DNA from 3 places in the Agrobacterium sp. SORGH_AS 787 genome. Region 2 is predicted to be linked to each of the others. Evidence: predicted binding sites of a transcription regulator. Region 2 holds the regulator's gene; each other region holds the start of a gene.
The links. The regulator LexA, encoded in region 2, represses DNA repair genes until DNA is damaged. The targets are predictions, from matches to a motif close to TGTTCNNNNTGTGTTCNG.

Region 1 (9,708 bases), 890 kb from region 2:
TTCATTTCCCGTATCGGAAGTCAAAATAGCGCACTGATTCGAATTCCAGAGGTATCCATGCGTCTGCCCCCGATTGCGCGCGCCGCTCTTGTCGCCGCCGGTTTCTCTCTTCTCGCGTCCGGCGCGAGCGTCGCCCAGCAACCGCCTGGTACGCCGAAGTCCACACACGGCTCATGGTCGGTCATCTGCGACAAGCCCGCCGGCGCGTCCGAAGAGCAATGCGCATTGATGCAAAACGTCATTGCCGACGATCGCCCGGAAGTTGGCCTTTCTGTCGTGGTGCTGAAGACCGCTGACCGCAAATCCCGCATCCTTCGCATCCTCGCACCGCTCGGCGTGCTGCTGAAGGATGGAATGGAACTCTATATCGACAACAACAATATCGGCCGCGCCTATTTCACCCGCTGCTTCTCCGAGGGCTGCTATGTGGAAGTCGATATCGATGACGAGTTGATGAAGGTTTTGCGCGCGGGAAAGCACGCGGTGTTCGCATTGCGTGAATCGGTCGATCAGGATCGTGTCGGTATTCCGATCGAACTCAGTGGCTTTGCTGAAGGCTATGACGCTCTTCCCTGAGCTATGTGGGCCGGCAGCGCGCCGCGATGCTACCGATTGACAATTCCTCAACAGACCTGTGAGGCGGCTTGCGCCGCCACATTCCAGCACCTAAATCTCACATGAACAGATGATGGATGCTGACGCCTGGAGTACGCGATGACCCAAGACCTTCTGACGCTTTTCGATTGCGATGAGGGGACGTTGCGGAGCCGCGTGGCAGACGCGCTTGCCGGTGCCGATGACGGCGAACTCTTCGTCGAACACGCCCAGGCGGAATCGCTGACCTTCGACAATGGTCGCCTGAAGGGTGGCAGCTTCAATACCGATCAGGGCTTCGGCCTTCGTGCGGTCGCTGGCGAAACCGTAGGCTACGCCCATGCGGGTGAACTTTCGACTGCGGCATTGCAACGCGCGGCCGATGCTGTCGGCGCAGTCACCAAGGGATACTCCGGCTCTTACGCGGCGGCACCTCAGCGGACCAACAAGAAGCTTTATGGCGACGAAAACCCCATCGGCTCACCCTCCTTCGAGGAAAAGGTGAAGCTTCTGACCGAAATCGACGGCTATCTGCGGGACAAGGATCCGAAAGTTCGTCAGGTGACTGCATCAATTGCGGCAAGCTGGCAGATCGTCGATATTCTGCGCGCCGATGGCCACCGCGTCAGCGATATCCGTCCGATGACGCGCATCAATATTTCCGTCGTAGCCGGTGAAGGCGATCGCCAGGAGACCGGCTCTTACGGCATTGGCGGACGCGTCGGCTTCGGCGATTTCATCCAAACCGAGAGCTGGCAGCGAGGTGCCGACGAAGCGTTGCGTCAGGCGCTGGTCAATCTCACAGCGATCGATGCGCCTGCTGGTACCATGGATGTCGTGCTCGGCTCCGGCTGGCCTGGCGTCATGCTGCATGAAGCCGTCGGACACGGTCTCGAGGGCGATTTCAATCGCAAGAAAACATCTGCCTTCGCGGGACTGCTTGGTGAAATGGTGGCCGCACCCGGCGTCACGGTGGTGGATGATGGCACCATCGACAACCGTCGCGGCTCGCTGACGGTGGACGACGAGGGCACGCCGTCCGGCTACAATGTACTGATCGAAAACGGCAAGCTGGTCGGCTATATGCAGGACCGGCAGAATGCCCGGTTGATGGGCATGACCGCAACGGGCAACGGACGCCGTCAGGGCTATTCCCACGTTCCCATGCCGCGCATGACCAACACCTATATGCTCGGCGGCGACAAGACGCCGGAAGAGATCATCGGGTCGGTTAAAAAGGGCATCTATGCCGTTTCCTTCGGCGGCGGTCAGGTGGACATCACGTCGGGCAAATTCGTCTTTGGCTGCACGGAAGCCTATCTCATCGAGAACGGGAAGATCGGCGCACCCGTCAAAGGTGCCATGCTGATTGGCAACGGACCGGACGCGATGAAGCGCGTGACCATGATCGGCAACGACATGAAGCTCGACACCGGCATTGGCAATTGCGGCAAGGCAGGCCAGTGGGTACCGGTCGGCGTTGGCCAGCCGCATCTGCGTATGGACCAGATCACGGTCGGCGGCACCAGGGCTTGAGGTGGGCGGATGGCAACGCTCGTCGAGATCGTTGCCTACGATCCTGACTGGCCGTGTCTCTATCTCGATACTCAAGACCGTCTGGTCCTGTTGTTAAGCGGCATGGTCGAAAACATCGAGCATGTCGGCAGTAAATCCGTCGCCAATCTTCCCGCCAAGCCTTATATCGATATCGATGTCGTCCTGAAGCATTCCAGCTGCATGGACGATGCCAGGTCACGCATGGAAGCTGCAGGCTTTGAGCCACGCGGATCGCGCCATGGTGACGGCGTGTTTGCTTTCATGGTTCGGGATCCGTTGCCGGGTCTTCGCGTTTATCTTTGCCCGCCGGGCAGCAAGACCCACCAGAATAGAATGCGTTTCCGTGAAATCCTTCGCCAGAACCCCTCTCTTGCCAATGACTATGCGACGCTTAAGATGGTGCTCGCCAAGACATACAGGCACGATGGCGATGCCTATACGCAGGCCAAGTCCGACTTCATTCATAAGACGCTGAACACCGAAATCCCGCCCTCATCCGCACGATAAACACCCCTCCCCATTGATCAGGAAAAGATGACCTTCGTTTCCAATGCACTCGTTCCCGAACTTGCCGTCAGCGACTGGCACAAGAGCCGCACATTCTATTGTGATCTGATCGGCTTTCATGTCGTCTATGAGCGCCCGGAAGAAGGTTTCACCTATCTGGCGCTCGGCGACGCGCAATTGATGATCGACCAGATCGGTGCTGGACGTACCTTCGAGCAGGAGAATGCGCCGATCAGCTATCCCTTCGGCCGCGGCATGAACCTGCAATTGGCCGTTCCCTCCCTCCAGCTCATCCTTGACAGGTTGGAGCTTGCACGCGTTCCGCTCTTTCTCCCGCTCGAAGAGAAATGGTATCGCAAAGGAGAGACTGAAGTAGGCAACCGGCAGTTCGTCGTTGCCGACCCGGATGGCTATCTCATTCGCCCTTTCGAGAGCCTCGGCGAACGCGTCTTTCGGTTCGAGTAAGGCATGGACATGACATTACCGCACGTGCCGAAAGCGGTCATCTTCGATATGGATGGCCTCCTGATCGACAGCGAGACGCTTTACCGCGACTCCTTTCTTGCGGCATCGCAAGAGGGCGGGCACAACTTGCCTGTCGAGCTTTACCAGCGCGTCTGCGGTAGTCCGTGGGATGTGATCAGCGGAACCATCATTGCCGAGAATGGTGCGGATTTCCCCATGGATGCGTTTCGCGACGCATGGCTACGCCACCTGGCGATCAGCATGGCAGGGGGCGTGCAGATCAAGACTGGCGTTGTGGAGATGCTCGATCTGCTGGACGATCTGAAGCTGCCGCGTGCCATCGCCACCTCATCCCGGCACGAATCCGTCGATCGACACCTCGGACCTCATAACCTCCTCGGGCGCTTCGATCACATCGTGGCGCGCGAGGATTATACCGAGCCCAAGCCTTCCCCCATGCCCTATCTGACTGCCGCCAACCGTCTCCGCGTCGATCCTGCCGACTGCATGGCACTGGAGGATTCCTATCATGGCGTTCAATCCGCCTCCTCTGCCGGGATGATGACGGTGATGGTGCCGGATGTAGCGCCTGCGACCGAGCGGATGCGGGAGAAATGCGTTGCGATCTGCCCTAGTCTCTCGGACGTCGCTGCATTGCTGCGCGCGGAACCGACGCGCGGCTAATCCGCAGCGGCTGGATCGAAGCGCCATTTGCGTTGGATCGAACCGATGAGATCAAGCTGGTTGTGATGGGCAAGCAGAAGAACATGGCCGAACAGGTCTGCCAGCTCGTCCGAAAGGTCCTGCCTCATCTCTTCTGCCGTTTTGCCCTTTGCCCGACCGCGCGCCGTCAAGCGGTTCCACGCTTGCGTTACCTCGCCAACCTCTTCCTGCAGCTTCAGCATGAACCAGTCCGGATCGCGCTCAATACTGTTTGATGCGGCATAGTACGCCGAAGCTTTTTCGAATTTTTGCATCAAGTCGGCCAGCATCGTGTTCCCTCTTCGTTCACACGAATACTGATCATGATTCGGCCGCCGCTGTCGACGGCCATCCCGCTTACGGTATCCGCCCGAAATCGGACTCGATTTTCGGAAAGCACGATGCGTCGCTTCAAAAAAGGTAAAGCGCCGTGCGTCCAATGGGACGCACGGCGCTTTACGGGTACATGCGGACCTTCGCCCAAGGGGCGTCAGTGGTTTCCCGCCGGAATTCCACGCGGTCGTGGAGACGGAATTTCCGGTCGTGCCAGAATTCGATGGTCAGCGGATTGATGCGGAAGCCCGACCAATATGGGGGACGTGGAATATCACCCAGCGCATATTTGGCGGTATACTCCGCCACGGCCTTTTCAAGCGCGAAGCGACTTTCCAGCGGTCGGGACTGCTTGGAGGCCCAGGCACCGATACGGCTGCCACGGGGGCGTGAGGCATAATATTCATCTGCCTCTTCGTCCGAGACAATCTCCACCAAACCTCGAATGCGGACCTGTCGGCGGAGGCTTTTCCAATGGAAACACAAGCCGGCCTTCTGCTGTCCAAGAAGCTCGCGACCCTTGCGGCTCTCGAAATTCGTGTAGATCACAAAACCGCGTTCATCCGCCGCTTTCAACAGCACCATGCGCACGCTCGGCATTCCGTCCTCGTCCACGGAGGCCAGCGCCACCGCGTTTGGATCATTTATCTCGGACGCGGTTGCATCACGCAACCATTCAGCGAAAAGCGCGAATGGTTCATTTTCTTCCGTGAAGTCACTAGATGTTAACCCCGTTTCCGACATATTGAATAAAATGCTCCAAAGCTGATTTGCGTACCAGAGATGAGTTCTGGGTAAGAGATGGTGATCGTCATAGCAAAGTCGAACAGTCGCACAAAGAGCTTCCTGTCATCGGTCGTCAATGTTTTTGCCGCCGGCTTTATGGCCGTTGCACTGACAGGCTGTGTCAGTCTTGATCTTTTCGGCGGCGAAAAAGTCGACCGCTCGCTCTCCACGGCGTCCGTGCCAAACCAGCCGACCCAGCCGGTGCTCTCCGATGATGCCACCATTCGCAATGCCGTCACGTCTGCCGACCTGGTGAAAGTTGCCGATTCCCCTGTTCCATGGGCGAATGCTGCAACCGGCAGCGCTGGCGTCGTAACCGCGATCCGCGAAGACAGAAGCACCGGCTTCGTCTGCCGCAACTTCAACACCACGCGCCATTCCTTTGAAGGCGTGGCCAGCTATACGGGTCAAGCGTGCCTTTCCGAGACAGGCGAATGGCTGATGACCCGCTTCGACCAGAAGTAAAACATTTACCCTATCCTCAGAGATCAGACCGGCAATGCGCTCAGTAACGCGTGTGTAAAGGTCTGATTAGCAACTTCTTGCCACAGTCCTATCCAGTTCAAGACACTGATCGTGCAACATTTTCAAAGGTTGGCACGTTCAGGTCTGAGTTTCTTCTGTTTCAGGCCGCTTCGACAAGCGGCAGCAGTTTCGGGCGTAACTGGTGGTTCGGATGCGTGATCCCTATTCAATTCTCGGTGTCAAGCACGATGCCGATTCGGACGAGATAAAGGCCGCCTGGCGTTCCAAGGCGAAGACCGTTCATCCCGATCACAATCGCGATGATCCGGATGCCACTGCACGCTTCACCGAGATTGGACAGGCCTACGATCTGCTGAAGGATCCAAAGAAGCGCGGTTTCTACGACCAGGCACGTCGGGCCTCAGACGGCAAGCAACGCGAACAAACCATTATGCAGAAGCGGGAGGCCGCAAGGGAGGCCGCCCGCCAGGCTGCGGAACGCGCAAAGGCCGCCGAAAAACTGATGGAAGAACTGGCCCGGGCGCAGGCGCGCAACGAGAAGGCGGCCGCAGAGAGCACAGAAGATCCCTCTGCCGCCGCAACAAAGGGTAGCGCCAAACCGGAATCTCCCGAGGATATGCTGGAACGCATTTTCGGTGCGGAAGCGAAGGTGAAAGGCGGCGTTGACGCGGCAAAATTCGCCGTCAACGGATCGGTCGACGACGCATCCGCTCGCGAAACATCGGACGCCGGAAACTCCGTTGCCCTCGGCTTTTTCAACGCCCTTATCCGTCGTTTCAAGGCGCCTCCTCCAGTCGTGGAGAAAGCACCCGACATGACGGCCGAAGCCATTGTAACCGTGAACGACATTATCGCTCAGAAGCAGGTGACGCTTCGTATGCCCGATGAGCGGGAAGTGCGCTTTCACCTGCCGATCGGAACCACCGATGGACATGTGGTGCGACTGAAGGGCCAGGGCCTCAAGCTGCCGGAAACGCCGCGTGGCGATCTCGTCGTCACGGTTTTGACCGCCCGCGACGACGCGTTCACCGTGAAGGGCTACGATATCCACACAAGTCTACCGCTCGCACTTGCCGATGCCGTGCTGGGATGCGAGGCCAAGGTTCACTCGCCTCGTGGAGAACAGCAGGTTTCAGTGCCGGCATGGTCCGGTTCGGACAAGGCCATTCACGTGCCGGGCAAAGGCTTGCAAAAAGAAGATGGCACCTTCGGCGATCTCGTCGTCGAACTGCGTATCGTTCTGCTTGAAACACCAGATGCTAAAGTAACGGACCTGATGCGCCACATGCGCGAAGGCCTTTATCTGTGACGCCTGCGTGAAAGCGGTGAACAACGCACCCTTTGTTACGCTCCCTTACATGAGATGATCTGAGGCCTTCTTGAACAGCGGTTCTGCCTATGCCATAGGCAGGATCAATCTGGAATATGAGGGAGCATCACATGGCTCAGACATCCGGCCTGATGGCTGGCAAGCGCGGTCTCATCATGGGCGTCGCAAACAATCGTTCGATTGCCTGGGGCATTGCCAAGGCTTGCGCCGATGCCGGTGCCGAACTTGCCTTCACCTGGCAGGGTGACGCATTGAAGAAGCGCGTTGAGCCTTTGGCCCAGGAACTGGGCGCCTTCATGGCCGGGCACTGCGATGTCACCGATCTCGAAACGGTCGACGCTGTCTTTTCCAATCTCGAAGCCCATTGGGGCAAGATCGACTTCGTCGTGCACGCCATTGCGTTTTCCGACAAGGACGAGTTGACGGGTCGTTACCTCGACACGAGCCGCGACAACTTCAACCGCACCATGGACATCTCCGTCTATTCTCTGGCGGCCGTTGCAAAGCGCGCCGAGCCGATCATGAATGACAGTGGCTCGATTTTGACGCTGACCTATTATGGCGCTGAAAAGGTCATGCCGAACTACAACGTCATGGGCGTCGCCAAGGCAGCGCTCGAAGCAAGCGTGCGTTATCTGGCGGTCGATCTCGGCAACCGAGGCATTCGCGTCAACGCCGTCTCCGCCGGCCCGATCAAGACGCTTGCCGCTGCAGGCATTGGCGATTTCCGCTATATCCTGAAGTGGAACGAGTACAACGCACCGCTCAAGCGCACCGTTTCCATCGAGGAAGTCGGCAAGTCTGCGCTTTACCTGCTCTCGGACCTCTCCACCGGCGTGACGGGTGAAGTGCATCATGTGGATTCGGGCTATCACGCAATCGGCATGAAGGCTGTAGACGCGCCGGACATCTCCGTCGTAAAAGACTAACACGGTTCAGAGATAAGGACTGGCGCCGCCTCATTTTTGACGTGCGGCGCCGTCACGTCTTTAAAGGACAGAGTTAGAAACGCAGGGGTGAGCAGTGCTGGTCTATGTTATCCGCCACGGACAGACAGACTGGAACGCGATCAGAAGGCTTCAAGGCCAAAAGGACATCCCGCTTAACGACTTCGGCCGCTCCCAAGCGGTCGGCAACGGCAAGACCCTCGCCTCTATTCTCGGCCCGACAGCCACGGAATTCGATTACGTCGCAAGTCCCCTTGGCCGCACGCGTGAGACAATGGAACTTGTGCGCGGTGCGATGGGACTTGATCCTATAGACTACCGCACCGATGAGCGCCTTGTCGAAGTGTCCTTCGGCGACTGGGAAGGCTACACCCTCCCCGAACTCAAGCTTTCCTTTCCTGACCGCGTCAAGGCGCGCAAGGCGGCGAAATGGGATTTCATTCCGCCGGGCCAGAATGCCGAAAGCTATGAGATACTTTCCTGGCGCATCGGCGCCTGGCTTTCATCCGTCGAGCGCAAGACCGTTTGTGTTTGCCATGGCGGCGTGATCCGCAGCATGTTCCGGCTGGTCTCTGGCATGGACAAGGACGAAGCGGCGGAAATTCCCATTCCACAGGACAAGATATTGAAAGTCGAGACCGACAAGAATCTGGCCGAATGGGTTGACGTCAGAGAAACCGTCTAGTCTTACCCTGTGTCTGCCGCTCTGGACGTAAAGAAAGGCTTCAAATAGCTTCTTCAGAACGCTGAGGTTCAGGGAGCATGATATGCTTGGCAAAACGGTTTTCCTTGTTGCCGTGATGATGGCAAGTCTGGCCAACGCACAGGATACAGAGCCCGCCGAGACTGAACCTCCAGCACCGTGGAGACATCTTGACGGTCGCAACACCGGCACCGTTGGGACGTGCTCGCCGGACGATACTGGCGACATCACCATCTGTTATCTCGTGCGGTGTGACAAAGGCGAACTGGTCTTCGTCATGCAGGAGGCCGATATAGCGGAATTTGGGATTAGCAAGATGACCTTTGAGATCGGCCGCTACAAACGGACGATCAAGATGCCTCCCGTCAGGAACGATGAACAAGCGATCAGTCTTGCTAAGGAACCGAAGCTGCTCGCAGCGCTCACATCGGGCGCCGATTGGGCAAGCCTTTCAACGTCCGGCGCCCGGGTGGAATATAGTACGGGTTTCGAATTGACCAACGCGCCGAAATTGATTTCGGAGTTGCGTGCTAAATGCCTGAAATAATTAGAAGTGCCGCAGTAAAACGGTGCCCGTGTCAACAGCCTAAAAACAGATCACTGATGTGAACGCTGCATTCGCTTACTGCACGACCTCAAGGTCATCCACGACGCGCTTTCCGTCCACTTCCGTGTAAAACACCAGAACCTTCACGCCCGGTTGCAGTCCCTCGAAGTTGAACTCTTCCGGCACTTTGTAATTCTTGCCGTCAGCGAGCGTTATGTTCAGGCCCTTCACGTCAACCTTGCTGATGGTCGACTCGACATCGACGCTCTGAGCAAAGCTGTTCAAAGGGGCAAACAGATTTGCGGTGGCTAAAAGTGCGGCAATCATCAAGCGCATGGTTCTAGCCTCCTTCAGGCCCTGGATCAGTTTCTCATGCAACAAGATTTCTCTCCCGAATGTGGCGGAATTCGCCCGTAACAATGTCAATTTCCGTATAATTGGTGAATGGATTTTAACCAATATCAAACGTTTAGACTTTTTTCGAGACGTGGCCTCTGAAACACCAGCGGGGGCGCGCAGCTATACTATTTGTTTTAGATTATCTTTTAGGGTTCTCCTCGACCATTGTTTTCTTAGCTTGGACTGAGGACTGTCTGACGTGGCATCAGCATCGACATTTTCACGCAGCATCCGCGAGAAGAGCAAACGAAAAAAGATGCTGTTCGGAGCTTCGGCGGGCGTGTCGCTTGCGGTGATCTACTTTATCGATCCGGCCTCCTTCTGGATTGCATTGCCTCTCACCGTCATTCTC
Region 2 (9,708 bases):
ATTGTCAGGGTCTTCATGGGTCTCGACAAACAGACCTGCAATGCCAACGGCAACCGCCGCACGCGACAATGTCTCAACGAATTCGCGCTGACCACCGGTCGACCCGCCCTGCCCGCCTGGCTGCTGCACGGAATGCGTCGCATCGAAAACCACCGGCGCGCCGAGCGAGGCCATGATCGGCAGCGAGCGCATATCGGAGACAAGCGTGTTGTAGCCGAAAGACGCACCGCGTTCGCAGAGAAGAACGTTCGGATTGCCGCTCTCATTCAACTTCGCCAGCACATTCTTCATATCCCAGGGCGCCAGGAACTGCCCCTTCTTCACATTGATCACGCGACCGGTCTTCGCGGCTGCGATGAGAAGATCGGTCTGGCGGCTAAGGAAGGCCGGGATTTGCAGAACATCGACGGTTTCGGCGACAATGGTGCATTGCTCTTCGGTATGGATATCCGTCAGTACCGGAAACCCGAATTCCTTCTTGAGATCGGCAAAGATCTCCATGGCCTTGCCGAGACCGATGCCGCGCTTGCCGGAGAGCGATGTGCGATTGGCCTTGTCGAAGGATGACTTATAGACAAGCCCGATGCCGAGCTTGCCACAAAGCTCATGGAGCGTGCCGGCAATCATGAAGGCGTGGTCGCGGCTCTCCATCTGGCACGGGCCGGCAATCAGCGAAAACCGTTCCGTGTTGGAAAAGGCGACAGCACCTTTGCCCTCGCCGGCGACCACTTTCAAATTGTTCTTCACAGTCATCTCATTCCTCACGACACATGCGCCGGACATCGCCGGCAACCGCTTAACTTGCGATGTTGCACAGGCATTATCAGCAAGTGCGCCACGTGTCACGGGATGAGGGAAGCTGCGGCCGGAGCACCGACCGCTGCCTTTTAGCCGGCATTCGCCCTCCGGACGACATCGGGATTGGCCTCTGAAAATTGCACGAACGGCCCGACCGCGCGCACGGCGTCGGAAAATCCAGCACTTCCCTTCAGCCCTTCCAATTCTTCAGGCTTGAAACCTTGCGCCAGCAACATGCGATAGACGTTCTCGCTGTTCTCACCACCGGAGGAAACCCAAGCCGGTAGCGATGCCTCCCAGGCCTTCTTCTCACGCTGGTTTCGGTCGGCAACGATGGCGAGCTTGATCAGTCCGCCGATCGGAATGGGAATACCGTTCACAGCTATATCGGGGACGAAGCTCGCCGGATGAACGCCACCAAGCGCGTGGTTCTTCAGAATCCTTGCACAGTTGTTGTCGCGCGTCGGCTCCTTGTTTTGCGAAACACGCTTCTGATTGAGCTGAACGATGAGCTTGCAGTTGGCCATCGTCGTGTTCAGGAGCAGCCGGTCATACTCCTTCCGCTTCAAGGCTTCCGGTGAATTGGGGTCGAGTGTCTGGCAACCGGCCAGCGCAATCAGCATTCCGATAAGGGTGAACCTAATGAGCTTCATAAAAATGTCCTTGCCCCAAGAAAAGACGCTACGAAGCAGCGCCGTGGAGCCCTGATGATTTTGTTGATAATGCTTCGAATGGCTTGGCCTTCATCCCACAGGATGACCGGATCGGATGATCCTCGAAGCAGCTCGTAGATACCCGTAAAAATGAGATCATCAACCTGGAGACGAAAAAGATACGCGACACCGTAAAGAAGCTATAAACTTCTACCATTGCGCGGATGACAGGACCGCGAATTGATCAGACGGAAACGTTTGCGGAATTTTAAGGGATTGCAGAACACATATGGAACATATAGTGTTCGTTCTGTATTTGTTTCACGAATCTTCGCCACGCATTCCAAGGGTTTTCTTCATGCTCACGCGCAAACAGCAGGAACTGCTTCTTTTCATTCATGAGCGAATGAAAGAGTCCGGCGTGCCCCCATCTTTCGATGAGATGAAAGATGCCCTCGATCTCGCCTCGAAGTCTGGTATTCACCGCCTGATCACTGCGTTGGAGGAGCGTGGCTTCATCCGCCGCCTGCCGAACCGGGCAAGAGCGCTGGAGGTCATCAAGCTTCCCGAAGCCTATTCCGCACCCTCACAGAAGCCGCCGCGCGGTTTCTCGCCAAGCGTGATAGAGGGTAGCCTCGGGAAAGCCAAACCGCAGGAGCCTGCCCCGGCCCAGAAGCCCGCAAACGATCAGAGCTCGTCCGCTGTCACCGTCCCTGTGATGGGACGCATCGCCGCCGGTGTGCCGATCTCCGCCATCCAGAACAACACCCACGATGTCGCCGTACCCGTCGATATGCTCGGTACGGGGGAGCACTACGCGCTCGAGGTCAAGGGCGACTCGATGATCGAGGCTGGCATTTTCGATGGCGATACCGTCATCATCCGCAACGGCAGCACCGCCAACCCCGGCGATATCATCGTTGCACTCGTAGACGACGAGGAAGCCACCTTGAAGCGCTTCCGTCGCAAGGGCGCTTCCATCGCTTTGGAGGCTGCAAACCCCGCTTATGAAACCCGCATCTTTGGACCTGATCGGGTCAAGATTCAGGGCAAGCTGGTCGGTCTCATTCGTCGCTATCATTGAGCGATAGCGAGCGGCGTTGGCGTTGCTCCCATCGCTTTCGAGGGGCAAGAACATCCCGAGTTGAACGTTAGAGGCAGGCGATTGGCCTGCCTTTAGGGTGATGATAGGCCTTTAACGTTTACTTTGGGTCATTCGCGGGCTCGGCCAGAGGATTCCTGTGTCAAGGTCTTATGGGTGGCCGGTTCAGTCCCGACCATGACCCGGAAAGGTTTTCGGGCCTTTGTCAGCAGTCGGAAGGCGGAATTGGACTGCCTGTTTATAGAGGCGCCCACATCTATGGTTTCAGCCTAAGGACGCCGCAGCATGTGACGCGTGACATCATCGCCCCTCCTCAGTCCTGCCGGTCGATTCTCGATCCTGATCATACTGTCGCAGCGTCGGGAAATCCGGCAACCAGGCTTCACGGCGGATCGTCCAAAGCTCGTAGGTCGGCTCGAACTGATCTGGTGAATCCAGAGAACCGATATTCACCTCGATTTCGTCGTCGCTTTTCCCAAAGACGGGCGAGCCGCAATTGGGGCAGAAGAAGCGGCCATTATAGCTGTGCGTTTCCCCTTCGATTGTCACGGCATCCTCAGGAAAGATCGCTGATGCGTGGAAGAGCGCGCCGTGATGTTTGCGGCAATCCATACAGTGACAAAGGCCGACACGGTAGGGCTTACCCACCATCGAAAGCCTCACCTTACCACAGGCACAACCGCCAGATTTGACGTCCATCTCGAACACTCCATTCACTTCATGTCTGCTCATCAAACCATGACGAGCGAATGAAGTTCATTCTGCTTCTGTCTCCAGACGCGTGAGAGCGGCGAACACATCAAATCATATGATATCTGACATGACAGACTAGGCCTGTATGTCCTCCCGCTCATGCGTTACGACCTTTGCAAGCACTTACGCTTTGGCCAATTGCCTGCGATACGAGCCGCCTTATCACCAAGAGGAGACAACATGTACGATCTCTACATCGCCAATAAGAACTACTCCTCCTGGTCGCTCCGGCCTTGGGTTCTAATGCGGACATTGAGCATCCCTTTCAATGAGCGCCTCGTCCCCTTCAACGATCCCGATCCAAAGAACAGCTTCATGCACTTCACCCCCTCCGGCAAGGTGCCCTGCCTGGTGGATGGCGATGTCACCGTCTGGGACTCGCTTGCAATCGTGGAATATCTCGCCGAACGGCATGATGGTGTTTGGGCTGAGGATGCCAAGGCGCGGGCCTGGTCGCGCTCTGCCGCCGCCGAGATGCATTCCGGCTTCCAATCCCTGCGCAATCTGCACCCGATGAGCGTAGGCTTGCGCATCCGGCCAGTCCCCGCAAGCGACGCGCTCCGCAAGGATATAGCGCGCATCGACACGCTCTGGCAGCAGGTGCTGGACACTTTTGGCGGACCGTTTCTGACCGGTGTCAATTTCACCGCCTTTGACGCCTTCTTCTGCCCCGTTGCCTTTCGCTTCCAGACTTACGGCACCGCACTGTCGCCAGCAGCGGAGGCTTACAAGACGCGCCTCCTTGGTTTGCCAGCGATGAGGGAATGGGAGCAGGCAGCGGTCTCTGAACCGTGGCGTGATCCGGAGCATGAGGAGGAAGCGCGGGCGTCGGGCGAGATCATTGAGGATCGGCGTTCAAACGCCGTTTAGAGGCAACGAGTTACGGCTCGGCCGCCAGCATCGTTTCAATATGCGGCGGCACCTCTCCGTCAAACGTCTTGCTGCGCCAGTCGTAAGCGCGGTGGACGGACCAGGGTCTGGCGACGCCTTGCATCGCCGCGCGTGCAGCCGCGACGGGCGCTCCACTTTCATTCAGCCAAAGCTCCAGCGAACCTGTCTTGCGTAATGTGGTGGCGCTGATCAATATCGCGCCTGAGCGACAAGTCGTGAAGGGCACGAAGCGCGAGGTGACGACGATATCCGCCACATCACAGGCGGTTCCGGTGAAGGCGGTGTTCGAAATGGCAGCGACCCTGACGCCAGTCTCATGCTGTCCCACGCACCACGCATTTCTCTGGCACGAGAAAACATTTGTCCGCTCGAGAGCCAGTAGCATCTTTTCGCGGGCCTGTTGCTTCTGCTGATCGGTCAGAACAGGTTGGCGGCGCGTCGATGCCTGTACCGTGGTCTCTTCATCGCTCGCTGCGTTGTCATCAAAGATGACAGGCGCCACATGCTTGTCTGGCAGCGGCACCGCCCTCGCCCACTGTTCATAGACAAATCCCTTCGCCTGACGCTTCGTTGTGGCGACGGCCTGATCCGTGCGAAATGCGACAAGAAGGCCATCCTCGTAGATCAAGAGGTCGGGCTTCGCCTTATTCAGCTCAACCGGCACCAACACGAGACCGGCAAGGAGAAAAGGAAGCCCCACGAGAGCGAGCCGTGTCCGCAGCAAAGTCAGCAGAAGAAAACCGACCGTAGAGACGATGAGAAACCAGGGGTGCTGCCGCCCGATTGTGGCGTCTCCGCCCCAGCTGGATACGGTTTTGGCAATGTCGATCACCATCGCCATGCCGTAACCCATCAGCTTCAGGAACGGTGCGTCGAGACCGAAGGGCATTAGCAGCATGGCAATCAGCGCAGATGGCATGACGATGATGGACATGACCGGCATAGCCGCGAGATTGGCGGCCAGGCCATAGGTGGTGATCCGGTGGAAATGCTCGATGGAGTAAATCGCGGTCGAGACGCCTCCGATCAGCGAGGTGATGACCACCCCCCCAACAATGGTACCCGCTTTGGAGGATGCCACCAGCCACAAGGGTGGTCGCGCAACAATGAGACGCTCTCGATTGCCCCGCCATCTGCTCCAGAACGAATACGCCGCAACCAGTGCCAGCGTTGCGGCAAAGGACATCTGGAAACTCGGACCCATGATCTCGTGCGGCGAAATCGCAATGATGACGATTGCGGCAAGCGCGACATTGCGAAGGCTGATCGACGGCCGGTTCACGAGAACCGCGGCTAGCATGATCGACATCATCAGCCATGCCCGCTCGGCGGAAACGGCAAAACCTGAGATCAAGTAATAGGCGAATGTCATCAACAGCGCCGCAAATGCCGAGATCTTCTTCACGGGATAGCGTTGCGAGAAACCCGGAAGAAGGCTGAAAACCATGCGCATGCCAACGAAGAAGATGCCGGAGGCCAGCGCCATGTTGAGCCCGGATATAGCGACGATATGGGCGAGCCCCGACACACGCAACGCTTCCATTGTTTCACTGGAAATCGCACGGCGCTCGTCCGTGATGATCGAGGCCGCAAAAGCGCCCGCATCACCGCCGATGACGCTGCGTATGCGTTCCGCAATGGCGGAGCGCAACGCGTAAAGCCAGGAATCGGCTGCGTCTAACCAGCTGTCTTTGTCCTCGCTCTCCCTTTGCGTCGGCAAGGCCGTGGGTGCGCTATAAAAGAATCCGGTTGCACCAATCCCGTCGAAATAGGCGGAAAATGCAAAGTCGTTGAGGCCGGGCAGCGCGGGACCGGATGGTGGCGAAAGACGCGCCTTGCCGGTAATACCGGCCCCAACCGCGATGGGTTGTTCGCGACTGCGGGCGAGAACAGAGATCCGGTTTGGCAGCCGTGCCAGAGAGGGACCACTCGTCGAAGTCAGGGCAATCGTATAGCGCCAGTAGCCCTTGGCATCCACCTCCCGCCTCTCCACTGTGCCAGTAATTGTAGTGGTCACGGCACTGTCGAGAACCGTCGTCCCTGCACGGCGGGTCTCCCAGTTCGCTAGCAACATGCCAAGCAGCAGAAGTGCAAGCACGGCAACCATGAACGAGACCACGGTTTGTCGATGACGCATGATAATGGCAATGGGGATGACGCAAAGGCTGCTTACAAAGAGAACGACGTCGGACGGTGGAGAGGAAAGCGAAAACCAGAGTGCCGCGCCCGCGCCGACCAGCACAGGGATGAAAAGGAAGCCCTGCCGGTACTGGAGCTCCTCGGCGATGCAGCGCGATAAGGTCGATCGCAATCGCTGCGCAAAGCCTTGATGCGCAGGATGCGGTGGAGAGAAGATTACAATATCGGTACTCGCCAGACCGGCAGGCAAATTGATGCCATCGAGCTCGACCCTCGCAGGCGTGCCCGTCTCCAGCAAGCGGAACTGCTGCCGTTCCCCGTACTCGTTCAAGTGCCGCCCCTCGGTCCCTTAGGCCAATTTGCAGCCTCGCGATTCGGATTGCAATCCAGCGCGCCGATTAAGGAAGCATTGACTTAAAACGAAACAGTAAAGTGGCAAAATCGATTAGATGGGCATATTCCAATTCCGCGATGCACAATTTGCCTTTTGGATAGCTTGGCATCGTCGCACGGATCATATAGCTAAATCCGTGACGCTTAATTGGCCGATGCGTCAACCCGCATCGCCTGCATATTCGGAGGTATGGTATGACGGAAAAAAGCGCTACAGTGACCCTCGGCGACAAGACGGTCGATCTTCCTGTACGAGAAGGTACGATTGGCCCGCACGTCGTCGATATCGGCACTCTGTACAAACACACCGGCTCCTTCACCTACGATCCCGGTTTCACCTCTACCGCCTCGTGCGAATCCAAGATCACATATATCGATGGTGATGAAGGCGTTCTGCTGCACCGCGGTTACCCGATCGAGCAGCTTGCCGAACAGGGCGACTTCCTCGAGACCTGCTATCTGCTGCTTTACGGCGAACTGCCGACGACGGCTCAGAAGAAGGACTTCGACACCCGTGTGACGCGTCACACCATGGTGCATGAACAGATGAGCCGCTTCTTCACCGGCTATCGTCGCGACGCCCACCCAATGGCTGTCATGTGCGGCACCGTCGGCGCTCTCTCCGCCTTCTACCACGACTCGACGGACATCACCGATCCGCACCAGCGCATGGTTGCTTCCCTGCGCATGATCGCCAAGATGCCGACGATCGCGGCCATGGCCTACAAGTACCATATCGGCCAGCCCTTCGTTTACCCGAAGAACGATCTCGATTACGCATCGAACTTCCTGCACATGTGCTTTGCCGTTCCGTGCGAAGAGTACAAGGTGGACCCAGTTCTGGCCCGCGCCATGGATCGCATCTTCATCCTTCATGCCGACCATGAGCAGAACGCGTCCACCTCGACCGTTCGTCTGGCCGGTTCCTCGGGCGCAAACCCGTTCGCATGTATTGCAGCCGGCATTGCCTGCCTCTGGGGCCCCGCTCACGGCGGCGCCAACGAAGCAGCGCTGAACATGCTGAACGAAATCGGCACCGTCGATCGTATTCCTGAATACATCGCCCGCGCCAAGGACAAGAACGATCCGTTCCGCCTGATGGGCTTTGGCCACCGCGTCTACAAAAACTACGATCCGCGCGCCAAGATCATGCAGAAGACGATGTACGAAGTGCTGGAAGCCACCGGCAACTCCGACGATCCGATCATGCAGGTCGCTCTCGAACTCGAGAAGATCGCGCTTTCGGACCCCTACTTCGTCGAGAAGAAGCTGTACCCGAACGTCGACTTCTATTCCGGCATCACGCTCAAGGCGCTTGGCTTCCCCACGACCATGTTCACGGTTCTCTTCGCTCTCGCCCGCACCGTCGGCTGGATTGCTCAGTGGAACGAGATGATCGAAGATCCGCAGCAGCGTATCGGTCGCCCGCGCCAGCTCTACACCGGTGCTGCAAAGCGCGACTACGTTCCGGTTTCCAAGCGCTAAACCGCTTCCGGACATTGAAAAAAGAAGAAGCGTCTCCTGCGAGGCGCTTTTTTTATGCGCTAAGCGCTGGGTGCTGAATCGGCCTGAGAGGGGAAGACTTGAAGCAAACCCGGCTTCCGCTTATATCGTCGGGGCGAGGACGACCTCGGCCATGTCGGCAACAGCATTCGGGACGGCCCGATTTGGTTATCTCGGGAGTTTCCCCATGCGCAGCATAGGCGATCGTATACGCCACGCCCTCAGCTTTGAAATTATCGGCCTTGCTCTCGTCATTCCACTTGGCGCGGTCGTCTTCCATATGCCGATGAGCGACATCGGCATTGTCGGCATCGTCAGCGCCACTGTCGCAACGGCTTGGAATTATCTCTACAATCTCGGCTTCGACCACACCTTGCAGGGCCTGCGTGGCACGACGCTGAAGACGCCAACAATCCGCGTCGTCCATGCCGTTCTATTCGAGCTTGGACTTCTGATCGTCCTGATGCCTTTCATCGCCTGGTACCTCGGCATCGGCATCATCCACGCGCTTATCATGGACGTATCCTTCGCGCTGTTTTACGTCGTCTACGCTTTCGTCTTCAACTGGGCTTACGACACGATCTTTCCCCTGCCGGAATGGCGGAAAGAAGCGACAGCCAAATGAGCCTTCGGGTTTGACCCAAATGCGATCGCAAAGAAAAACGCCGCGTATCGTATGATGTCGCGGCGTTCATCTTTCAATATTGGACGCCAATTAAAGCGCCTTCAACGTCCAGGCCACAATCTCGCGAGACGCGGCAGCGAAAGCCGAGTCCAGCGCCTTGACGAGGTTGGCATTGCCCGTGCCGCTGACACGTGTGCTCGCCCGGAACACGTTCTGCGCCCGAACGGTGCCGTTGCGATCATTCAGCAACTGTACCGAAATCTCGATATTGGCGACATTATTCTTGGTGTCGATCTCGAAGGCGCGGATATCGGTCACGACCTGATAGTCGATCGCCAGTCCCTGCCCTGGACGCCCGACACCGCCGAGGCGACCCGTATCCTGGAAGGCCTCGACCAGCTTCGACTGCACCATGCGCGGCAGGCGGTCGCTCCATTGCGAATTCGCGAGATACTGAACCTCCGAATTGGAAAGCCTTACAACGATATTCTCGCTGTCCAGTGCCTTCAAGGCGGTCGGTTCCGCGATCAGAAGCTGGCGCGACTTCAGCGATGGCGCCTGCGTTACAGGTGCCGGCGACACGGACAAATCGAACGTATCGTTCTTGGCACCGCCGCCACAGCCCGCCAGGAGTGCACCAAGAAGGGGCATCATCAGAGCAAACTTCATCGAAGTCGGGACAAGTCCCCGCACGTCCATCGGTGAAATCATAGAACCACTACCCCCCATCAACGCCGTGTCCGGCCATCATATTGTTTTACGTTCTCGCCACCGAAGATCAGACGCTGCGGATCGCGGTCGAAATTGGTGATCGTATTGTTGAGATTGTCGACCGTCTGGCGCGTATTGTT
Region 3 (9,708 bases), on a different contig from region 2:
CATCCGCGACCGCCAGCCCCTTCACCTGCCGGAAACCCAGCCGAACAGCATGTCGATCAGTGCCGCCGTTCCTTTCCAGCGTGCAGTCCCATCGCGAGCGGTTGACGCAAATCGGCCTCACCTCAACGCCATGCTTGATGGCATCCCCGACAATCTGGGCTGGCGCATAAAAGCCCATCGGTTGGCTGTTCAAAAGAGCTGCACAGAAGACATCCGGGTAATGGCACTTTATGTAGTTGGAAGCATAGGCAATCAGCGCAAAGGAGGCGGCATGGCTTTCCGGAAAGCCGTAGGAGCCAAAACCTTCAAGCTGTGAAAATGTCTTTTCCGCGAACTCTGGCGAATATCCGTTCTTCACCATTCCCGAGACAAGTTTGTCTTTGAAGCGGGAGACGCCGCCAGTGAACTTGAAAGTGGCCATCGATTTGCGCAATTGGTCAGCTTCGCCGCCGGTAAAGCCTGCACAGACCATGGCCACTCGCATTGCGCTCTCCTGGAACAGCGGCACGCCTAACGTCTTGCCAAGCACCGCCTTTAACTCCGGAGTGGGATACTCAACCGGCTCCTTGCCTTCTCGGCGGCGAAGATAGGGATGCACCATATCGCCCTGGATCGGACCGGGACGCACGATCGCCACCTGCACGACGAGGTCGTAGAAAGTGCGAGGCTTGAGCCGCGGCAGCATCGCCATCTGTGCACGGCTCTCGATCTGAAAGGTGCCAAGCGTGTCGGCCTTGCGGATCATTGCATAGGTCGCCGCATCCTCCTGGTGGAGATTGGACAGATCGAGATCTTCGCCTCTGTGTTCGCGGATCAGATCAAAGGCCTTTGCCATGCAGGTGAGCATGCCCAGCGCCAGCACATCGACCTTCATGAACTTCAGTGCCTCGACGTCGTCCTTGTCCCACTCGATGATCTGGCGGTCCTTCATCGTCGCAGGCTCGATTGGCACGAGATCGTCGAGCCGGTCATGTGTGAGAACGAAGCCGCCGGGGTGCTGACCGAGATGGCGCGGCGCACCCATCAGCTGCTGCGCGAGTTTAAGGGTGAGCGCCAGACGCCGGTCATCGGGGTTGAGATTGAGTTCCCTGATGTTTCGGTCGGGAACTTCTTCCGACCAGGACCACATGCCGGATGACAACGCCTTGATGACATCCTCCGGCAGGCCAAGCGCCTTGCCGACGTCGCGGATGGCACCCTTGGCCCGGTAACGGGTGACGGTCGCGCAGAGCGCCGCCTTGTCTTTCGTATAGGTCTTGTAGATCCACTGGATGACCTCCTCGCGCCGTTCATGCTCGAAGTCGACATCGATGTCCGGCGGCTCGTCTCTTTCCTGGCTGACGAAACGTTCGAAGAGAAGATCATTGGTCGAAGGGTCGATCGATGTGATGCCGAGAATATAGCAGACAGCGCTGTTGGCAGCGGATCCCCTGCCCTGGCAGAGAATGCCCTGGCTTCTGGCAAAGCGCACGATTGAAAACACGGTCAGGAAGTAGGGCGCGTATTTCATGACGCGGATGAGATCGAGTTCGTGCCGGACAATCTTCAAAACATCCGGTGGCAGGCCTTCCGGATAGCGATCTGGCGCACATTTCCAGACATAATGCTCCAGCGAGGCTTGAGCATCCTTGCCCGGCACGATGGCTTCCTCCGGATATTGGTAGGTTAGCTCCTCAAGCGAGAATGTGCAACGCCGAACGATTTCCATCGTTCGTTCCAGTGCTTCAAAATAGCGAGGAAACAACCGCTCCATTTCTTCTGGCGGCTTCAGATAGCGATCTGCGTGTCGCTCTCGCTCAAAGCCCACGTCATCGATTGTCGTATTGTGCCGGATACAGGTGACGATGTCCTGCAACTGTCGGCGACCTGGCTCATGAAAGAGCACATCATTGGTGACGACGGGCTTCACCTTGAAACGCGTGGCCAGATTGGAAATCTCATACAAACGCATCTGGTCGTTCTGACGTCTGCGCAGGCATAGTGACACGTAGGCTCGGTTGCCGAATAGCTCCGCTATCTTGCGAAGCTGTGCGGCGCATGTCTCATCCGGCAAATCTGGCACTAGAATGCCTATCATACCTTCCGAGTAAGCGACGATATCATCCCAATGCAGGATGCAATTGTTCTTGCCGCCGCGCGATTTACCGAGCGTGATAAGCCGGGTTAAACGCGAATAGGCCGCACGATCCGTCGGGTAAACCAGCAGCGACATACCGTCAGCCAAATCAAGGCGACAGCCGACGACCAGACGCACGCCGGTGGCGCGGGATGCTTCAAGTGCACGCACTATCCCAGCGAGCGAATTGCGGTCGACAACGCCGAGTGCCTCGATCCCTAGGATTTTGGCAGTCTCGAACAGCTCCTGCGCAGAGGATGCGCCGCGCAGGAACGAAAAATGGGTCGTGACCTGCAGCTCTGCGTAGCTCATGCGAAGATCCCGTGGCAGAACCAGCGATGAGAACCAGTCTCAGGATCGACCCCATCGCCGGAGCGAAAGACCCATAGCCGCTCCCCGAATTCGTCCTCGATGACGAAGTAATCGCGAACCGCCTCCATCTCGGCATCACGCTGCCACCATTCTCCAAAAATGCGCTCCGGACCATCGGCACGCTTGACCTTGCGGCGTTTTCCGCGCCAGACAATCGAAACCGGGGGGCGGTCAGGTAGGAGGGCGATCGCCTCGATCAGCTCCGGATGGAGTAGGAGCCGCGCTGGCCTGCGCCAGTGGCTGACCCACGCTACGATGATAGGGTCGGCTGCGGGTCTGATCCGCTGGACGGAGCGTTCCGGCACATCGGACGCGACGGGTGCAACACGATAAACGCGCTGTCCCCTATTACCGTAGATGTCGATCAGCGGTGTCACATCGGTGATGTCATCCGAAACAAGAGCGGAGAGCTTTTGTACGTCTTCCAGCGTTTCCGTCATGACAGCGACCAGAATCAACTTTTCGATCCCGAAACCCGGTTCGATCTTTTCTGTCCGGTCTCGGAATAGCTTCGTCAGCCAAGCGGCATCGCGGGCGGGCTTGGCCGTTCCTGCGCGAATTGCCTGTCTGGTGCCATCAACCTTTTCGGCGATGAGATCAGCACGGCGTACGCCAAGTCCGCGCTTTTGTAGCTCGTCGATAAGTTGGAGGACGAGGCGGCCAACATATTTGTCGATGGTCTCGGCGGCTCCGATCGGCTCAGCAAAGACTTTGGATACCTCTACCAGTTCTGGCGTCCGGATCGGCTCGATTGGCTCGGCGATACGACAGAGAATCTGGTCGAGGCGGCGTCCAACCTCAGGCCCAAAACGCAATGTTAGCGGCGCGCGCGCAGTGTTGGCCAGCTCGCCGATCGTTTGGAAACCGAGAATGCGCAAATCTGAAACTATTTTTGCTGGCAGGCGCAGAAGCGAAATCGGCAATTTCCCGACGGCACGGACTGTCTCGCCCGGTGGAACGACGATCGTCTCGCGGGTAATAGCGCGAGCGCAGGCATGCGCCGCACCCCAGGTGTCTGCGACGGCCACGCGCGCCGTCAGCTTCTTTGCCAGGAACTGGTTGGCGATCTTTGTCACCATCGGCAATTCACCACCCTGCAGATGGTCGGCACCTTCGGTATCCATGACGATGCCATCAATCCCGTCGACCGCAACTATAGGCGAATAGATCGTCAGCGCCCAAAGCGTGATCCGCTCGAGCGCAACCAGATCAGCTTCGGGATCTGCATCAATTAACATCAAGCCACGAAACAGTGACTGTGCCTTTGCCGCTGGCATGCCGACATGCAGCCCTGCCTTTCGTGCGTTTGCGTCTGCAGCCGATACCCATCGCTTCGGCCCGCTCCTGGCAATCACAGCGATTGCCTGGTCACGCGGAATAGAAGGATCGGCTCGACGAATACGATCCGTCGGCAGATCCGGAAGATAGATCGAGACGACCCTTGTCATCACACGCCCTCACGAGAAACTCAGCACACTCACCCGCTTTCACGCGCATCAATTCCAGAAACCATCGAGGCCTACCGACCCCAGGTACCGGCAGCTCATCCGACGGCATCACGCTGACGCGCCACCTGGTGGTGGAAGCCGTTGGCTGGCCAAAATCACTCGCCTCCGACTGCCTGCGCCATCGTCGAACCGCAAGCGCCATCGTCCCTGTTCGCTCGGCTGCCAAGTGCAGGCGGCGGGAACTGACCATCGGCAAGCGGACGAGCTCGCCGACAACGGCACCAAGGCCCCCAAAAGAAAGCCCCTCCTCCATATTGGCCAGCACATCCTCTTCTCTGTCGGACTCCACGAAGATGACGCGGTCGGGATGGAGACCGACCTGAGCAAGCGCTGGAAAGAACAGATCCGGCCTCGTCAAACACCAGACGACGGGACCTTTGGTGCGCGCGGCAATACCGGCAACAAAGAGCGCGGCCGCTGCTCCGTCAACGGTTCCAGAACCGCCGCCCGCGAATTCATGCAGCGCGCCATACGCCAGGCCACCTCCCGGAAGGATTTCGTCAATCTCATCGACGCCGAAAGGTAGGCACCCCGCCTTCTTCACGCCCTCTCCTTGAATGGAAGAGATGCGCTCTCGCAGATCAGTAATTACTTGATCGCGGGCAGCCGACATCGGTTACGAATCCTTCCGAAATCGCAGTTGGAACAGGGACGACATCATGTCGCTAGAACTTGATTGTTCCCCTTCTGTTCCGTATCTTGTCCGGCGTCAAGACGCCTGAAAATAAGGAATCTCGGCTAAAGATTAGCAACACTGCAGATTCGTGAAGTTGAATCAAAACCGTAACGAGATTCTACATGGCGCCTTTGGTGGAAAATATTTTTGTCATCATGGAGGGATGTGGATATCCGAAGTCCTCAGAGATACCGAAGTAAGTTGGTATAGTGGCCAGGACGCCCAAAATCACACCGACGCCCGACAGCGAGCGCAGCTACACGCTGAAGGACGTCCGCCTGCCCAACATCGAAATCGAGTGCATCCGGTGTGAACGCGTTGATAGCTTAGAAAGAAAAGCGGCTGTTGCGAAGTTCGGGACCAAAGTGAGCTTCTCCAAGCTCCGCCGGCGCCTGGCCATGGGTTGCGACCGCCTATGCCATCCCGACGGCGACCTTTGCGAGATGAGGTTTCGATGTCTCCAGTCGCGGGATGCAGATGGCTAGGCGCCCGACCTCTTTGCAAGAAGCGTGAAATCGAAGATGAGAGGAGCATAGACTTCGGATTGCAGGAATTCTCCCCGACCTCAATCTGTTCGTTTAGATCTCGCCCTTCGGCTTCTTGCCTGTAGCATCTTCAATGCCTTTCTCGGCTTTCTTCTTGAGTTCCTCGCGATCCTTATCCGCATCTTCACCGGTGCGGGCTGCGTCGCTGGACGGGTCTGGCTTCTTGTCACTCATGGATCTTCTCCTTTTGCTGACCATCCAACCAAAGCAACGACAGAACGTTCCCAAAGAACCACCGACTCTAGAGTGGCGCAGTCGGGCTAGCCATCCGCCGTGCCTCAATCGCATCGCGCGCCGCGTACAAGGCAGGGAGGGTCGAATGCGCCAGCCCATATCCCGACATGCGCCGCTTGGGCTTCCAACTGTTGGGGGGCGTACCGGCCACCCGAATACTTCGGCCAGTCGATAGCATGCCCGTTGCGCACCATCCACGTGTTGACGTCCGTACCGTCGGCGCGCACGCAATAGCCCACGATCCGGTCGTAGCTGGTACCAGTCGCCGTGCATTTCGTCGGACGCGATTTTGCCAGGAAGGCATCCAAAGCTTTTGCGCTTGCTTGACCGCACCTGTACGCGCTGCCGGAAGCGTCCTCGCAGATCTGCCTGCTCTCTGGTGCGTCGATGCCTTCGAGGCGAACCCGCACGCCATTTATCTCGATCGTATCCCCGTCGATGACGGATGCCCGCCCCGTGATATCGGCCGGTGCAGCAAGCGAGGGAGTGAACGCCAAGGCCAATACGAGCGAGGTTGTCTTGATCATGTCATGCTTCCAAATTGAGCCTACGTTTGGAGATATTCCATTCGCTTCGTGAAAGAGATAGCTCAAGAGCTACCGATTACGGCGTCCTGCGCACTATCTCTTCAGCGCTACAAAGGCAAAGGCGAACGACAGGATGCCCGGTTGGCGACGCCGATATTTGTTAAACTCCGACATACCCGCGCGCGCCGATTAAATCGTTCTTGACTCTTCCGCAAACAAGAACATAAACAGAACGTCGATGGCGCGAAAGGCGCGTGCTTCCGACAACAACATGCAGAAAATTGAACTTCGAAAACGGGGATGAAGACGTGCGCTCGACGCGGGAAGATCCTGTAGCAGATCCAGTTGCCCACCTCGTAGCATGGCACGATGGGGACCACCGAGCTGCGATAGAGACGTTGATGGAGGACGTGCGGCACCTGCGGGAGCAGCTTGCATTGGCAACCGCGGCCATGAGCGCAGGATATACGAGAGGATGGATGCCCGACGAGGAGCGCAATTCCCGCTGAAGGCGAGCAACGCGGTCGTCGCCTAAGGCGAGGATTTCCGTCGTGTTTCCGAGGCCTCGAGGTGCTGCGGCGTCTGGATCACCGTGGGCTCGCCTGGAGGTACGAGGGCGCCGACTTGATCACGTCGAGAACGACCCAAGGCAGGGCGCTTGACGGCCTTAAGAAGCTTCTCCGATGCAGCAAGTGCAACCACGAGGGACTCATGGAGTTGTCCGTAGCCAAACTTCCGAGGTGACGCATGTGCAATCTTTATCAGGTCAGAACCAATCAGGAAGCAATGCGGGACATTGCTGGGGCGATGAGCGAGAGGCTGAACCTTGGACCAGAAGTCGAGGTCTATCCCGACCGCCCTGCCCCGGTTATCAGAAACCGTGACGGAGTGCGCGAGCTTGTCGGCCTCACCTGGGGCATGCCGACCCCGCCGAACATTCTTGGCGATCGACCGGATACAGGCGTCACCAACATTCGCAACGTAACGTCGCCACACTGGCGCCGATGGTTAAGGCCAGAGAGCCGTTGCATCGTGCCATGGACGCGGTTCTGCGAGTGGGAAGACACAAAGCCTCGAAAGACTAAGCGATGGTTCGCGATCGACGACAGCGAGCCGCTTGCATTCTTCGCCGGCATCTGGACCGACTGGAATGGCGTGCGCGGATCAATGAAGAATCCGCGAGAAGGTATTCACGGGCTGTTCGGCTTCCTGACATGCGAGCCTAACGACATCATCAAGCCGATCCATCCCAAGGCAATGCCGGTCATACTCACAACGCGGGAGGAGGTCGACGTATGGATGAATGCATCATGGGAAGAGGCAAAGACGCTTCAACGGCCATTGTCTGATGAGCGCTTGATTCTGCTGCCTGTTGAGGAAGTGACGCAACAAGGAACGCTGCTGTGAGCGATGAGAAGGCCGGAGACGGAATCCATATCAACCATTACTGCTCTCATCCAGGCTGCAAGAAGTGGGGTGGTCTCGGCTATTCCAACAACAAAATCGATACCCCACAGTGGTGGTGCTCGGAGCACTATCCGTATTGGGACATTCCGCGGTCCGCGGCTCGTTGAGCTTCAACGACAACGCCGCCACAAAACGATCAAGATTCATTCAGCCGTGGTTCACTGGACCGAGAGCTAAATCACTCCACCAAACGAGGAGTGATAGAAATGCGCAAGTTAGTTCTAGGCGCGGTGCTTTTGTTAAGCGGTCTGATGGGATCAAGTGCGAACGCAATGCCCATGGCGCAACCTTTAGCGCGGGATACGACAGACATCCAAACGATCGATTACGCTTGCGGGCGCGGGTATCATCTGTCGCCACGCGGCTTCTGCCGGCCGAACGGTCCACCGCGCTACGAACGCGAGTGGGGTCGTCGTGGAGATTGGGAAGCTCGTCGTGAGTGGCGAGAACGCCAGGCAAGACGAGAATGGCGCGAGCGAAGAGCATGGGAACGCGAACGCGAGTGGCGAAGAGGCGGCTATGATTACCGCGAATATCGCTGGTAACGTGTTACGGCGCTGGGACACGCGGGCACAACTCGGCAGTGGCCTATGCCATCATGCCAGTCGCGTCCTTTAACGGTCGACTCGAAAACAAGGCTGTGCTCTCTAGGATTCTCGGGAGCACAGCATGCAAAAGTTTCTTTCTCGATCCGTAGGGCTTATTCTGATCTTTTGTCTGATGGCGGCGTGCACCCACACTCAGCGTCCCATAAGGTATCCTGGCAACTGCTACTCGCCGTCCGATCTAGCCGCCGATGGGAGTCTTTGCGGACGTCGTGCGGCGTCGCTGCGTCCAGGTGGCTATTAGGATGAGAATCTCTTTCCCCTCTCCCGCCCCCACGTTGGGCGACGACATCGAGGAAGCCTTACGCAGCGTCGCCCAAGAACTCGGCTACAGCCGTGAACAATTGCTGCGGGTTATCGTCAGAGAATGGTTGGAGCAAAACGCCTACCTACCGGTCTTGGATCAAAACGACGAAGGTGAGGCTGACGGCAATCCCTAGCGGCTGATGGCGGCCCAAATGAAGGCCGCCATCCACCATCTCGGCTCAGTTCACAGGCGTCGCGCCGGCAGTGCCGCATTTGGCGAACTTGCCTTTGGCATCCTTGCACTGGACCTTCTTCTTAGTCGTCTCGCATTTGACGAACTTGCCTTTCGCATCGCGGCACTGCTCGGCGCTCGCCGGCGCAGCGGCGAAAGACGTGAGTGCGGCGACAATCAAAACCGACTTCCACATTCCCGAATCCTCCTTGGCCGTAATTGGCCGAAGCCATGGTTACAAGATGATCAGGAAAGCTCAAGCGGCGAGCGTGGTGCGATGAAGGATGCCTCTTGTAGATACCGCGCCTTTCGGTTGGGGACTTCCAATAGGGATCCTGGACGCCCCCTTTCGCCGGCGCCTATTCGAAACGGTCGCGAAGAAAGATCGCGGCATCTCGGGCTTCTTCCGAAGAGATCGTGTGACCGACGCCAGGATAGATTTTTGACGTCACGGCAAACCCCGCCGCTTTGAGTTGGTTCGCCGCAGTCGTCGTCGCAGCGGCTGGTATGGTCCTGTCAGCAGAACCATGCATCATAAAGACTTTCGTTTCGACAGAAGACGAAGTCGGCGGCAACGGCAACAGTCCTGCGAAAGTGACGAGCGATCCGACCTTCCAGCGGCCCGAAGCAACCGCATCCAGCGCCATGATCGCGCCTTGCGATACCCCGACGAAGGCCACCCTGTCGAGCGCGTTTTCGAACCCTTCGTGTTCGATGATCTCGGAGACCACGCCGTCGAACGCTCGACGCGCTGCGTCGATCCGCTCAGGACGCATGGTCTGGTCATCGACGGCGAACCACTGACGACCGCCTGACCTATGTGGAAACGGCGCGTCCGGAGCGACGAATGCCGTGTCCGGAAGCGTCGCCTGCCAGGAATTTCCCACCGCCTGCATAACGGACCCTCGTCCTCGGATCCCGTGGAACAGGATCACCAGATGATCGGCGCGAACCACTCCTTTTTGAGAGGCGGTTTGTTTCTGGGTGCGTTCCGCCTGCACAATTTGCAAAGGCTTCCCAGCAGGGTCGACCGCCTGGGACACGAGTTTGATTCCTCTGTTCGCGGCCAACACTCGATCCGGATTCGCGACGAGGTAGGTCGCGCCGACAAGGATGATGAAAAGAGAGACTAGGGTCGCGAGATGTGACGACGTCATGGGGCTTTCCTGTTGCATCCAAT

Region 1: the regulator LexA is predicted to act here: its motif matches at 4,118-4,135, upstream of QE435_RS17310 (MazG nucleotide pyrophosphohydrolase domain-containing protein).
Region 3: the regulator LexA is predicted to act here: its motif matches at 4,674-4,691, upstream of QE435_RS24530 (ImuA family protein).

The regions. Positions count from the first base shown of each region.
Region 1 is NZ_JAUTBG010000002.1:1,679,845-1,689,552, reverse strand. It holds gene QE435_RS17335 (invasion associated locus B family protein) at 58-576, shown strand; gene tldD (metalloprotease TldD) at 715-2,130, shown strand; gene QE435_RS17325 (GrpB family protein) at 2,140-2,658, shown strand; gene QE435_RS17320 (VOC family protein) at 2,686-3,123, shown strand; gene QE435_RS17315 (HAD family phosphatase) at 3,133-3,807, shown strand; gene QE435_RS17310 (MazG nucleotide pyrophosphohydrolase domain-containing protein) at 3,804-4,115, opposite strand; gene pdxH (pyridoxamine 5'-phosphate oxidase) at 4,282-4,902, opposite strand; gene QE435_RS17300 (RT0821/Lpp0805 family surface protein) at 4,960-5,409, shown strand; gene QE435_RS17295 (DnaJ C-terminal domain-containing protein) at 5,621-6,739, shown strand; gene fabI (enoyl-ACP reductase FabI) at 6,871-7,689, shown strand; gene QE435_RS17285 (histidine phosphatase family protein) at 7,784-8,392, shown strand; gene QE435_RS17280 (hypothetical protein) at 8,475-8,957, shown strand; gene QE435_RS17275 (DUF1344 domain-containing protein) at 9,033-9,293, opposite strand; gene QE435_RS17270 (EAL domain-containing protein) at 9,556-9,708, shown strand, end outside.
Region 2 is NZ_JAUTBG010000002.1:2,567,623-2,577,330, forward strand. It holds gene kdsA (3-deoxy-8-phosphooctulonate synthase) at 1-753, opposite strand, end outside; gene QE435_RS21695 (hypothetical protein) at 888-1,451, opposite strand; gene lexA (transcriptional repressor LexA) at 1,810-2,535, shown strand; gene QE435_RS21705 (GFA family protein) at 2,854-3,252, opposite strand; gene QE435_RS21710 (glutathione S-transferase family protein) at 3,487-4,176, shown strand; gene QE435_RS21715 (ComEC/Rec2 family competence protein) at 4,187-6,667, opposite strand; gene gltA (citrate synthase) at 6,925-8,214, shown strand; gene QE435_RS21725 (PACE efflux transporter) at 8,420-8,857, shown strand; gene QE435_RS21730 (ABC-type transport auxiliary lipoprotein family protein) at 8,948-9,526, opposite strand; gene QE435_RS21735 (MlaD family protein) at 9,586-9,708, opposite strand, start outside.
Region 3 is NZ_JAUTBG010000003.1:218,010-227,717, forward strand. It holds gene QE435_RS24520 (error-prone DNA polymerase) at 1-2,428, opposite strand, end outside; gene QE435_RS24525 (DNA polymerase Y family protein) at 2,425-3,936, opposite strand; gene QE435_RS24530 (ImuA family protein) at 3,857-4,609, opposite strand; gene QE435_RS24535 (hypothetical protein) at 5,251-5,391, opposite strand; gene QE435_RS24540 (thermonuclease family protein) at 5,496-5,978, opposite strand; gene QE435_RS24545 (dehydrogenase) at 6,287-6,487, shown strand; gene QE435_RS24550 (SOS response-associated peptidase) at 6,726-7,385, shown strand; gene QE435_RS24555 (hypothetical protein) at 7,652-7,990, shown strand; gene QE435_RS24560 (ribbon-helix-helix protein, CopG family) at 8,296-8,490, shown strand; gene QE435_RS24565 (hypothetical protein) at 8,536-8,724, opposite strand; gene QE435_RS24570 (dienelactone hydrolase family protein) at 8,888-9,424, opposite strand; gene QE435_RS24575 (hypothetical protein) at 9,467-9,661, shown strand.